DNA from 3 places in the Bacillus nitroreducens genome. Region 1 is predicted to be linked to each of the others. Evidence: predicted binding sites of a transcription regulator. Region 1 holds the regulator's gene; each other region holds the start of a gene.
What was found. The regulator LexA, encoded in region 1, represses DNA repair genes until DNA is damaged. The targets are predictions, from matches to a motif close to CGAACATATGTTCG.

Region 1 (4,333 bases):
CGGTAAGTTCTGTCTTGTTAAGACTAGTGCAGTTGGAACCTCTTTTGACTCGATCGCAACTCTCCATGCTGCAGCTGTTTCATTTCCATCTGCAGGTCGGATAACTGATAAATTTGGCATTGCTCTTAATGCAGGTAATTGTTCGATTGGTTCATGTGTTGGTCCGTCTTCACCAACTGCAATACTGTCATGCGTAAATACGTATGTGACAGGTACTTTCATAAGTGCGGCAAGTCTTATTGCTGGACGTAAATAATCAGAGAATACAAAGAATGTCCCACCGTACACCTTTAAACCACCATGGAGAGCCATTCCATTTAAGGCAGCCCCCATTGCAAACTCACGAACCCCAAACCATATATTGCGACCACTATAATCATGAGGCATAAAATCAGATGCACCATTGATCATCGTTTTATTTGACCCCGCTAAATCAGCCGAACCACCAAAAAATTGTGGCACGCTTTGCGCAATGGCATTTAATGTCTCGCCAGATGATGCTCTAGTTGCTAGCTTTTTCCCAACTTCGTAAACAGGCAATGATTTTTCCCAACCATCTGGGAGAGTACCATTTATAGCCATTTCCAACTGTTTTCCAAGCTCTTGGTTACTTTCCTTATAGCTACTGAATAAATTGTTCCATTCCTGCTCACTCTCTGCTCCCGTTTTTTGCACTGTTTCCTCAAAATGAGTATAAACCTCATTTGGAACATGAAAATCATTTTCAAACGTCCAATTGTATGCTTCCTTCGTTAATTTTAATTCATCAGCTCCCAATGGTTCCCCATGAGCCTTTGATTTTCCTGCGCGATTCGGTGAGCCATAACCAATTGTTGTTCGAACCTCAATGAGTGTTGGTCGATCTAAATCCCCTTTTGCTTCTTGAATCGCCTTATCAATTGCATCAATATCATTTCCATCTTCAACACGAATGTACTGCCAGCCATATGCCTTATATCTTTGCTCTACAGATTCAGAGAAAGCCTGATCAAGGTCTCCATCAAGTGAAATATCATTGGAATCATATAAAACGATTAAGCGACCTAGTTTCAAATGGCCAGCCATTGATGATGCCTCACTAGATACTCCTTCCATCAAGTCACCATCGCCACAAATGGCGTATGTATAATGATTAACGATTTCAAATTGGTCTTTATTGTAAACAGCTGCTAAATGTCGTTCTGCCATTGCCATTCCTACAGCCATAGCAATACCTTGACCAAGCGGACCAGTTGTAGCATCTACACCTGCTGTATGACCGTATTCGGGATGTCCTGGTGTTTTACTTCCCCATTGACGAAATTGCTTTAAATCGTCAATCGTTAAGTCATAACCTGATAAATGTAGCATGCTGTATAAAAGCGCAGATCCATGTCCAGCAGAAAGAACAAAGCGGTCACGGTTAAACCAGTTTGGGTTTTTCGGATTGTGTTTCATATGTCGTGTCCAAAGTGTATACGTCATCGGCGCAGCGCCCATTGGCATCCCTGGATGTCCTGAATTTGCTTTTTCTACTGCATCGATTGAAAGTGTTCGAATCGAGGCTATTGATAAATCAGTAATTGAATGTGTCATTAAGCAATTCATCCTTTCAAGTTTTGTTCTTTATCATGTAAAAATAATGGGTTCTTGTGTAGTATGCACAAAAAAAAAGAATACATAGAAATCTATGTATTCTTTGTTAATGTAAATTTTTACGTTTACTCTCTTTTAATTTTTCTGGAGTTACATCATTACCCTCAGGATCGACAATCTTTACTGAGTGTAATGTATTAGTCATTGAACTTCTGAAAACACGTAAATACTCTTGCCTTAGTTCTTGTTGTTCTTCTTTTTCTTTATCAGTAAGGCCTACTGTTTTAGACTTCTTTGATAGTGCGTTGATCCGCTCAATTTTATCTTTTGAAAGCATAGTATGACTCCTTGTATTTTCATTTCTAAATCATAGTACATAGTACTAGATGAAAGGAAATTTTACAAGTGTTCTACTAATTGTCTTTTTCCTTTAGCTTGCAGTAATGAACACCATTCCCATGCTTAATAAAACAAAAAGTACATAATAGATAAACCCGTCTTTTATATTTTTTAACATCTTTCTCACTCCTATAGAATGTTTGTTCGCATTTTATGTTTTTATCATATACCGAACAAATGTTTTTGTCAACAATAATTCGAACTTATGTTTGTATAACATAGTAAAACATGTTATACTTTATTTAAGAATTTCGGTATTTGTCGTAATCGTGTAGATAAATAAACCAAAGAAGATAAACACGAAACATACATATAAAAAGAATATTTATAGTTAGGGGATGAGTGTAGATGACAACTAAGCTTTCAAAAAGACAGCAAGATATATTGAATTACATTAAACAAGAAGTGAAAGATAAAGGATACCCACCTTCCGTTAGGGAAATTGGTGAAGCTGTTGGACTTGCATCAAGTTCAACAGTACATGGCCATTTGTCCAGACTTGAGAGCAAAGGGTTAATCCGAAGAGACCCGACAAAACCTCGTGCCATCGAAATTTTACATGTCGATGAAAATGAAACAATTCCGACTGCAAATGTCGTAAATGTTCCTGTCATCGGTAAAGTCACTGCTGGTCAACCCATTACAGCGGTAGAAAATATTGAAGAGTACTTTCCATTGCCTGATCGTTTCGCTGCTCATGACGACCAAATTTTCATGCTAGAAATCATGGGTGACAGTATGATAGAAGCTGGAATTCTCGACGGAGACTATGTAATCGTTAGACAACAGAATTCAGCAAATAACGGGGATATTGTCGTTGCGATGACAGAAGAAGATGAAGCGACCGTAAAACGTTTCTTTAAAGAAAAAGACCATATTCGCTTGCAACCCGAAAATTCTATGCTTGAACCAATTATTCTAAAGAACGTAAGCATTCTTGGAAAAGTGGTTGGCGTATACCGTACGATTCATTAAGTAGCAAAAGAACATTTCGTTATCGAAATGTTCTTTCTCGCTAACATCAAAGAACCCTTACCACGAATGGTAAGGGTTCTTATTATTTTATTAATACATTTTCATATATTGTTCTCTTTCCCATGGATGAACTTGAGTACGGAACATATCCCATTCAATTTCTTTTGCTTCAACAAAATGTTCGAATAAATGTCCGCCTAACGCTTTGATTAACACCTCATCCTGCTTAAGCTTATCTAATGCTAGAGATAGTGTCGGTGGTAAGTCTACGATTCCCGCTTCATTGCGCTCTTCTTTATTCATGATATAGATATTTCTGTCTACTGGTGCAGGTGGCGTTAATTTATTCTTAATACCATCCAAACCAGAAGCGAGTAATACAGCCATGGCCATATATGGATTTGCAGAAGGATCGACAGAACGTACCTCTACACGAGTACTTAATCCACGTGAAGCTGGTATACGAACAAGTGGACTTCTATTCTGAGCAGACCATGCCACATAACATGGTGCTTCATAACCAGGAACTAAGCGTTTATAAGAGTTAACAGTCGGATTTGTTACAGCTGTAAAATTCGGAGCATGCTTTAGAATACCAGCTATAAATTGTTTCGCTGTTTCGCTTAATTGAAGGTCGCCTTCTGGATCAAAAAATGCATTTTTTTCGCCTTTGAACAATGAAAGGTTACAGTGCATACCAGATCCAGCTACACCAAACAATGGCTTCGGCATAAAGGTTGCATGTAAACCATGTTTACGTGCAATGGTTTTTACAACAAGTTTGAACGTTTGAATTTCATCACAAGCCGTAAGAACATCCTCGTATTTAAAATCAATTTCATGTTGTCCAGGTGCTACCTCATGGTGAGAAGCTTCAATTTCAAATCCCATTTCTTCAAGCTCTAATACGATATCACGACGGCAGTTTTCACCTAGGTCCGTAGGTGCTAAGTCAAAGTAACCACCATTATCATTAAGCTCAAGAGTCGGTTCGCCGTTTTGGTCTAGTTTAAATAAGAAAAATTCAGGTTCGGGTCCGAGATTGAAATCCGTAAATCCTAACTCTTCCATTTCTTTCAAGACTCTTTTAAGGTTGTTTCGCGGGTCCCCTTCGAATGGGGTACCATCTGCATTATGGATATCACAAATTAAACGAGCAACTTTTCCTTTTTCGGCAGTCCATGGGAAAATAACCCATGTGTCTAAATCAGGAAAAAGGTACATATCTGATTCTTCAATGCGCACAAACCCTTCAATGGAAGAGCCATCGAACATCATTTTATTGCTCAATGCTTTTTCTAATTGACTTACAGGAATTTCAACATTTTTAATCGTTCCAAGGATATCTGTAAATTGTAAACGAATAAATTTCACATTTTCTTCA
Region 2 (4,333 bases), 870 kb from region 1:
CTAAATCTAAAAACAGACGAAGGAAAAGAGCTTGCGAAAAAGTTGTGCAGTAAAGCAGATGTTGTCGTCGAAAACCTTCGTCCAGGTTCACTAGATAAAATGAACCTAGGATACGAGGATCTAAAGAAAATAAATAAAAAATTAATCATGGTGAGAATTTCAGGTTATGGACAAACTGGAATCTATAAAGATAAAGCAGGTTTTGGTAGTGTAGGAGAAGCGATGGGAGGCTTGCGTTATGTAACTGGTTTCCCAGGACAGGTTCCACCTCGTATCGGTGTAAGTATTGGGGATTCGTTAGCTGCATTATTTGGTGCCTTAGGAACGATCATGGCACTGTTTAATCAGGTGAAAAATAACGAAAGTGAAGGACAGGAAATAGATGTTGCCTTGTATGAGTCCGTTTTTGCAGTCATGGAAAATGGAATCGGTGAGTATTACAAATATGGAATCATTAAAGAACGTACTGGCTCGATCCTTCCAGGTGTAGCGCCTTCCAATTTGTATGAAACAAAAGATGGAAAATTGGTTATTGTTGCAGCGAATTCAGATCATCTATTTTATCGACTTGCCACAGCTATCGGAAAAGAGGAATGGTTGGATGACCCTAAATTCAACACACATAAAGCCCGAGGGGAAAACCAAGCTGAAATTGAAGGCTTAGTTGGTGAATGGGTAAAAGTCACGAATGCACAAGATGTTCTTGATTTAATGGACAAATATGGAATACCTGCTGGACCAGTTTATAATATGGAGGATATCGCAAACGATGCTCATTTCCATGAAAGAGAAATGATTCAACAAGTAGATGATAAAGACATGGGGCCCGTTCATATGCCAGGAATCGTTCCGAAAATGAGTAAAACACCAGGCCAAATTAAATGGAGTGGTCCGTCCATTGGTGAACATAACGAAGAAATCTTCCTTCAATATTTAGGATTGAGCGAAGATGAGTATAAGACCTATAAAGCGGGCGGAGTCATCTAACGTTCTATTTTACTCACAAACTTTGTGCTATCGAAGTTTGTGAGTTTTTTTTGACAATAATGGATTTGACGTGGTTACATATGAGTCACGTTCAAAGTAACATTCACCAGTAAATGTCCTACATTGCTACTATGAATTCCCAAGCAAAGCAAAATACCTCAGTATCATGAGTGTATGAAGGACTGAACGAAATATAAGTCTTCTTCAAAATTCCTTCGTAATTGTAAGGAAGTCAGTCCCGACCAAGGTAATGGTATATCTTCTCTTCAATTTTGCCTTTTTTGATATTTGACTTGGAATTGCCATGTTATAAGTAACGCTATCATTAATAAAAGTTCTAATAAATTCATAATGGAGGAATTTTTTATCCAGATAGTTAAAATACCACCTGAAATCATGATGATTGTACCAAGCAAGAGCCAAGGAAAGTGGAACTTTCTAGTCAAAATGAACCCAATGATACCTAGAATGACCGTTACGATGATAACCATGATCGGACTGTCTGAATGACCATTACTTGTGTAAGTTAAGATGCCATCTTCCCAATTTGGTTCAAGTTCAAGCCCGCTAACTGAAGCAAGCAATTCATATAGTATTAACCCGAGTGTCGTCAGACTAAATACGATTTTCCAGATGGTTTTTTTCGACCATGGTAATCCTAGCCTTTTACAAATGCCGAATGCAAATAAAATTAGGGTCGGAGTAAACAAGGCATGTAATAAAAATCGCACATAGCTTAAACGCTCAAGTACATTCCCTTCACCGATAAACTTTCCTATTGCAATGATCAAGTTATCATATATAAGACCAATAATTACTAGTAAAAGTAAGTGGGTGAGTTGTAATAAACCACTTTTTCTCGCCAAAAAAATCCCCCAAATAAATAGGCAAAGATAACTGAAGCCAAGGAAGAGGTAAAGAAAGGATAACACAGCGTCCACGTCCTTTTTTTTCCTATTGTTTCCCATTCTTTCATGGCTACTCTATTTTTCGAAAAATATAATCCTTTGTGACGTTATCACGGGATCACGATTAACCATAACGGAGATTTCGAATACATTTTTTAGATTGTTTTTTATTCCCATTGAAATCGAACGTATATTCTACTATCATTAAGAATAAAATACGAACATATATTCTTTTTGGAGATGATGTTTATGGTGGATTACAGCCAGTTACCTGTTCAAAAGATTTTGTGTGTGGATATAAAGAGCTTCTATGCCAGCTGTGCTGCAGTATTATTAGGTCTTGATCCACTTGAGTGCTATTTGGCGGTTGTTGGAGATACCGAGCGCCAAGGAAGTATTGTGCTCGCAGCTTCGCCAAAACTTAAGCAGGAATTTGGGATTAAGACGGGCTCAAGACTCTTTGAAATCCCCAAGGATCCACGAATTCAAATTGTTAACCCTAAAATGGCATTGTATTTACGAATTTCAACAGAAATTACAAGACTTTTTAACCGATATGTACCTAAAAGTGCAATCCATGTGTATAGCGTAGATGAAAGTTTTATCAAGATTGATGGAACTGAAAGATTATGGGGAGATGCCATAACTATTGCTAAAAAGATCAAGCAGGAGATTAAAACTGAATACGGTCTTGATTGTGCTATAGGTATTGGTCCTAATATGTTGGTGGCAAAGCTATGTTTAGATTTGGATGCAAAGAAAAAAGGAATTGCTGAATGGACGTATGAAGATATTCCCGAGAAGTTATGGCCAGTGTCACCACTAAGTGAAATGTGGGGGATTGGAAGCAGAGTAGAGCGAACTTTAAATGGGATGGGGATTACAACCGTTGGTCAGCTTGCCCACTATCCTCTTGAATTACTTGAGAAAAAATTCGGAGTGATGGGAAATCAACTGTATTACCATGCTTGGGGTGTGGATTTATCAGAAATTGGTGCCCCGATTATGCAAGGGCAGATCAGTTTTGGAAAAAGCCAAATTTTATTGCGTGACTACCCAGACCCAGAAGAAGTAAAGCATGTCATTCTTGAAATGTGCGAAGAAGTTGCAAGACGGGCTCGTCGACATAAGAAGGTAGGAAGAACGATTAGCCTTGGGATTCATTATAGCAAAGATGAGTTTGGTGGAGGGTTTTACCGTTCAAAAACGATTGAAACACCGACAAATATCACAATGGAAATGTATCGTGTATGTCTTGAATTATTTGAGAAATTTTATACAAACAAGACGGTTCGCAAAATTTCAATCGCACTTTCGAATATCGAGGAGGACACCCAAATGCAATTAGATTTATTTTATCTTAATCGTGTTAAACAGCATAAGCTTGGTTATGTGATGGATGGTATTCGTGGCAAATATGGTTCAGATGCCATTCTGCGTGCGGTTTCTTACACAAAGGCAGGAACTTCAAGACACCGTAGCAAGCTAGTTGGAGGCCACAAGGCATACTAATGAGAAATGCACAAACAAAAGAGGAACAATGACTAAACACTGCCACATCCTGTGACTAATGTCGCATCATCTAAAATGGTTTGCATTTGTACGATGCGAATGCTCTCGGATGCCTTGAAAGCCCGACAAGCGCTAAGAATCTGACCTGGAGGCTACGAGAAAAAAAGTAGCTACTTTGAGTTTCTCAAAGTAGCTTTTCACAAGATCCTCTAGAGGCCGATTCAAGGTGAAAACTGGCAAGGTGCTAAGAATTAGACATAAGAAGAAAGAAGTGATTAGAATTGATACGTGACCGCGGAGCAATAAAGTGGACAGCAATGATGCTGCCAGAACATGTGAAAATACTTAGGGATTGGGCGGAAGAAGATACGTATGAGCAAAAGCCAGACCTTGATGAACAGCAAATTGAAGAAATGAATGGTATTCTTTGTCAGGCAATGGAGGAGGGGAGAGAGATGATTATTACACATTATGAAAACAAACATCACAAACTTCTCCTTGGTACTGTTCATCACTATGATGTTCTGCAGGGGCGATTGCATATAATCGATAAATTTGGAGAAGTTCACTATATTCCTATAAACATGTTAGTCGACCTGCGCTTTTCCGATTAAACTCCTCGTAAACATCGGCTGAAATGATCTTAATTGAATGTGTTATTCTTATAAAATGAATTGAAACAAAACTGGAATGAAAAGGATGAATAGCTATGACAAACAGTGCGAAACAAAGAAAAATTATCTTAGATTTAGCTGTTACTTTAGATGGTTTTATTGAAGGGAAAAATGGAGAAGTTGATTGGTGCATTATGGACGATGAAATGGGATTCACTGATTTCTTAAATCAAATTGATACTATTTTATATGGTAGAAAAAGCTACGAAATGTGGGGACAGTATATCCCCGAAAATGAGGCCACCGCAACTG
Region 3 (4,333 bases), 1.7 Mb from region 1:
AAAGACCTGTCACGACGACTAATTTATCTCTCGGAATCGTCACATCAATATTTTTCAAATTATGTGCTCTTGCGCCTTTGACGACTATTTTATCTAGTGCCATGTTTTATGTCATCCTTCCGCTTTTAACTCCAAAATTAAATCACGTAATTCAGCTGCTCGTTCAAAGTTAAGTGCTTTTGCTGCTTCTTTCATTTCTGCTTCCATTTCAGCAATTACTTGATCGCGTTCTTTCTTCGATAATCCTGTTAATTTAGGTACTGCTTCATAACTTTCTGTATCTTCAGCAGCTTGAGTGGCACGAATTACATCGCGAATCTCTTTTTGAATCGTTTGAGGTGTAATGCCATGTTTTTTGTTATATTCCTCTTGAATCTCACGACGTCGCTTCGTTTCATTAATCGCAATTTCCATTGATTTTGTAATTTTATCAGCATACATAATGACTCTTCCATTTGCATTCCTTGCTGCACGCCCAATTGTTTGGATAAGAGAACGTTCTGAACGTAAGAACCCTTCTTTATCTGCATCAAGTATCGCAACAAGTGATACCTCAGGAATATCCAATCCTTCACGTAGTAAGTTGATTCCTACTAGTACATCATGTTTACCCATTCGTAGATCACGAATGATTTCAATCCGCTCAAGGGTTTTAATCTCCGAGTGTAAATACGTTACCTTAATCCCAATATCCTTTAGATAATCGGTTAAATCCTCGGACATTTTTTTCGTTAAGGTGGTAATAAGTACACGTTCATTTTTATTAATTCGATCTTGAATTTCACCTAATAAATCATCAATTTGACCTTCAATTGGACGAACATCAATTATTGGATCTAATAAACCTGTTGGACGTATAATTTGCTCAACCATTTCATCGGTATGCTCAATTTCATAAGGACCTGGTGTTGCTGAAACATTTATGATTTGGTTGATATGTTTCTCGAATTCTTCAAAACGGAGTGGTCGGTTATCCAATGCTGAAGGTAATCGGAACCCATGATCGACCAATACTTGTTTTCTCGCTTGGTCACCATTAAACATCCCTCGAATTTGTGGCAACGTAACATGTGACTCATCGACGACAATCAACAAGTCGTCAGGAAAATAATCCAATAATGTATAAGGTGTCGAACCTGGGGGGCGCAATGTTAGATGTCTTGAGTAGTTTTCAATCCCCGAGCAAAAGCCCATTTCCCGCATCATTTCAAGATCATAATTTGTTCGTTGCTCAAGTCGTTGTGCCTGAAGCAATTGACCATTTTCACGAAGTTCGGCTAATCGTTCTTCAAGCTCAGCCTCGATATTTTTTATCGCAATTTGCATTTTTTCTTCACGCGTAACGAAGTGGGATGCTGGGAAAATAGCAACATGCTCTCGCTCACCAAGAATCTCACCCGTTAATGCATCAACTTCTCGGATTCGATCAATTTCATCACCAAAAAACTCCACGCGAATACAATGCTCATCACGTGATGCTGGAAAAATTTCGACAACGTCTCCTCTAACTCGGAAAGTTCCACGGCGAAAATCAATGTCATTTCGTTCATACTGCACATCAACAAGTTTGTGTAAGAGTTGATTCCGCTCAATTTCCATTCCTGTACGAAGGGATACAACGAGTTCTCTATATTCCTCTGGCGAACCTAAACCATAGATGCATGATACACTCGCAATGATAATAACATCTCGTCGTTCAAACAATGCCGATGTGGCTGAGTGACGTAATTTATCTATCTCATCATTTACACTGGAGTCTTTTTCGATATATGTATCTGAGGACGGTACATAGGCCTCAGGTTGGAAGTAGTCATAGTAACTGACAAAGTACTCAACAGCATTATTCGGAAAAAATTCCTTAAACTCACTATACAGCTGTCCAGCTAACGTTTTATTGTGTGCAATGATCAATGTTGGTCGATTCACTTCTTTGATCACATTTGATATCGTAAACGTTTTTCCTGTCCCAGTTGCCCCTAATAGCGTTTGATACTTTTTCCCCGCCTTAATGCCCTCAACAAGTTCTTTAATTGCTCGTGGCTGATCACCTTGTGGTGAATACTTTGACACTAATTCAAACTGATCCTTCATCTGCCATCCTCCCATCTATTTTTAACGATTTCCCTTGACTATTTTATGTACTCTCCCACTGACTTTTTCTCGATAGAAACATTGTACCACAAACTGACTCAAAACAAACAAAAATACGAACTGATATTCGATTTAATTTCACTAATTGAACGAGTTGGATTGATTGTTTTTATTTATATAAGGCTTATGAAAAAGAAATGGAAGCCTACAAATTGATTGTTTCCTCTTCATATTACCTATAAATAGGAGTCGACATTCGTGAATCGATTGTTTCCCTCTTCACATCATTATGTTTAACTCTCTATCCGCAATTGTGATGCCCTCTATGAACCTATAGAATAAAAAAATAGCCTGTAACTTTAAAGTTACAGGCTATTTTTGTGGTCTTTTCCCCATGTTTCTTGCGTATAAAAATCCGACTCCTAGAGAAATGACATCGGCAATTATGATAAGTGTTGAATCAGAATAACCCTTGTAAATAGATGCCACAATCAGGGCAATTGCAAGTAATGTTCCAACATAATAATTATAAGTGACCCTTGTAAAGAAAACGACGAGTACGCCTGGAAGAATAAGCGCCAGCAATATTTTTAATAGCATCAGTTCCGATCCTTTCAATGATTATAAGATAAATATAACAAATTGAATCTGAACCTGCTATTGAAACAGCTTTGGTTACTATTCTTTCAACTGCAAACGCCGTAAACTTACCAGTTATACCCCTTTATAATCATTACTTTCAAATAAATCTATAAGCTCGATATCCTTGTTTTTATCCTGGAAATATCGATACGTAAAATCATTTTCAAATAAAACAACATATCGGTCATTACGATCGCGAACAAGTAGACTTCTTGAATCAAATAAACGTGTGTCTACGTTTTTATTCCCAATCCATCTTGGAATTCGATTTCCTAGTGAGCTGAATTCCACAGAGACATTGTACTCCGCCTCTAATCGATGTTCAAAGACCTCATATTGAAGTTGCCCAACTGCACCGAGTATGAAATCATCATTTGATTCTTGTCTAAATAATTGAATCGCACCTTCTTGTACAAGTTGCTCGATTCCTTTTCTAAACTGCTTTGCTTTCATTACGTTCTTCACGCGAACTTTGCGGTACATTTCTGGTGGGAATACAGGCAGTTCCTGATAATGCATATCCTCTTTACTAACCGTTAATGTATCACCAATTTGATAGACATTCGGGTCATAGATTCCAATAATATCCCCAGGGTAAGCTTCATCAACTGTTTCACGGCTTGCAGCCATAAATTGCTGGGTCTGGTTCAATTTAATTGATTTCCCTGTTCGAGTAATATTCACACTCATCCCACGTTCAAATTTACCAGAACAAACACGTAAAAATGCAATTCGATCACGATGTTTCGTGTTCATATTTGCTTGGATTTTAAAGATATATCCAGAGAACGTTTCATCTTCAGGCGGAACTAAACCTAGGTTTGTTTTACGAGGTTTTGGTGCTGAAGCAAATTGTAAAAATGTATTAAAAAATGTTTCCACACCAAAATTTGCGAGTGCACTACCAAAAAATACAGGCGTTAGCTCACCTTTAGCTACAAGCTCCGCGTTAAAATCATTGCCCGCTTCATCTAATAAGAGTAGTTCATCTTGTGTACTATGATAAACTGGGCTATCCGTTATCGTCGGATGGTTACCATCCTCAAGCTCTTGTAGTGGGAAAATATTTTCATCTTCATTCCCTGCAAAATGAACAAATTGATTGTTGAAACGATCGACAATCCCTAAAAATCGCTTGCCCATTCCAACTGGCCAGTTCATTGGATATGATTCAATTCCAAGAACCTCTTCAATTTCCGCTAAAAGATCTAATGGATCCTTACCTTCACGGTCAAGTTTATTAATAAACGTGAAAATCGGAATCCCACGCATGCGACAAACCTTAAAGAGCTTAATCGTTTGTGGCTCGACTCCTTTAGTAGAGTCAATAATCATCACAACACTATCTACAGCTGTTAATGTACGATAGGTATCTTCACTAAAATCCTCGTGCCCTGGTGTATCAAGAATATTGACATAGAATTTGTCATACGGGAAACTCATGACACTTGATGTAACCGAGATTCCACGCTGCTTTTCAATTTCCATCCAGTCAGAAGCAGCAAATTTCCCTGATTTCTTACCTTTTACCGTACCCGCTTCACGTATTACATTACCAAAAAGAAGTAATTTTTCTGTCATCGTCGTTTTCCCTGCATCA

Region 2: ACWPVE_RS16535 (Y-family DNA polymerase) is a predicted target of LexA. The motif match lies at 2,114-2,127, and genes of this name have one in related genera.
Region 3: uvrB (excinuclease ABC subunit UvrB) is a predicted target of LexA. The motif match lies at 2,208-2,221, and genes of this name have one in related genera.

The regions. Positions count from the first base shown of each region.
Region 1 covers NZ_CAXHYI020000003.1:3,486,847-3,491,179, forward strand. The annotation lists gene tkt (transketolase) at 1-1,575, opposite strand, end outside; gene ACWPVE_RS20925 (DUF896 domain-containing protein) at 1,682-1,912, opposite strand; gene lexA (transcriptional repressor LexA) at 2,323-2,949, shown strand; gene glnA (type I glutamate--ammonia ligase) at 3,040-4,333, opposite strand, start outside.
Region 2 covers NZ_CAXHYI020000003.1:2,614,804-2,619,136, forward strand. The annotation lists gene ACWPVE_RS16525 (CaiB/BaiF CoA transferase family protein) at 1-987, shown strand, start outside; gene ACWPVE_RS16530 (hypothetical protein) at 1,254-1,853, opposite strand; gene ACWPVE_RS16535 (Y-family DNA polymerase) at 2,145-3,407, shown strand; gene ACWPVE_RS16540 (YolD-like family protein) at 3,689-4,021, shown strand; gene ACWPVE_RS16545 (dihydrofolate reductase family protein) at 4,117-4,333, shown strand, end outside.
Region 3 covers NZ_CAXHYI020000003.1:1,821,685-1,826,017, reverse strand. The annotation lists gene uvrA (excinuclease ABC subunit UvrA) at 1-103, opposite strand, end outside; gene uvrB (excinuclease ABC subunit UvrB) at 112-2,091, opposite strand; gene ACWPVE_RS12595 (DUF2198 family protein) at 2,464-2,691, opposite strand; gene ACWPVE_RS12590 (peptide chain release factor 3) at 2,806-4,333, opposite strand, start outside.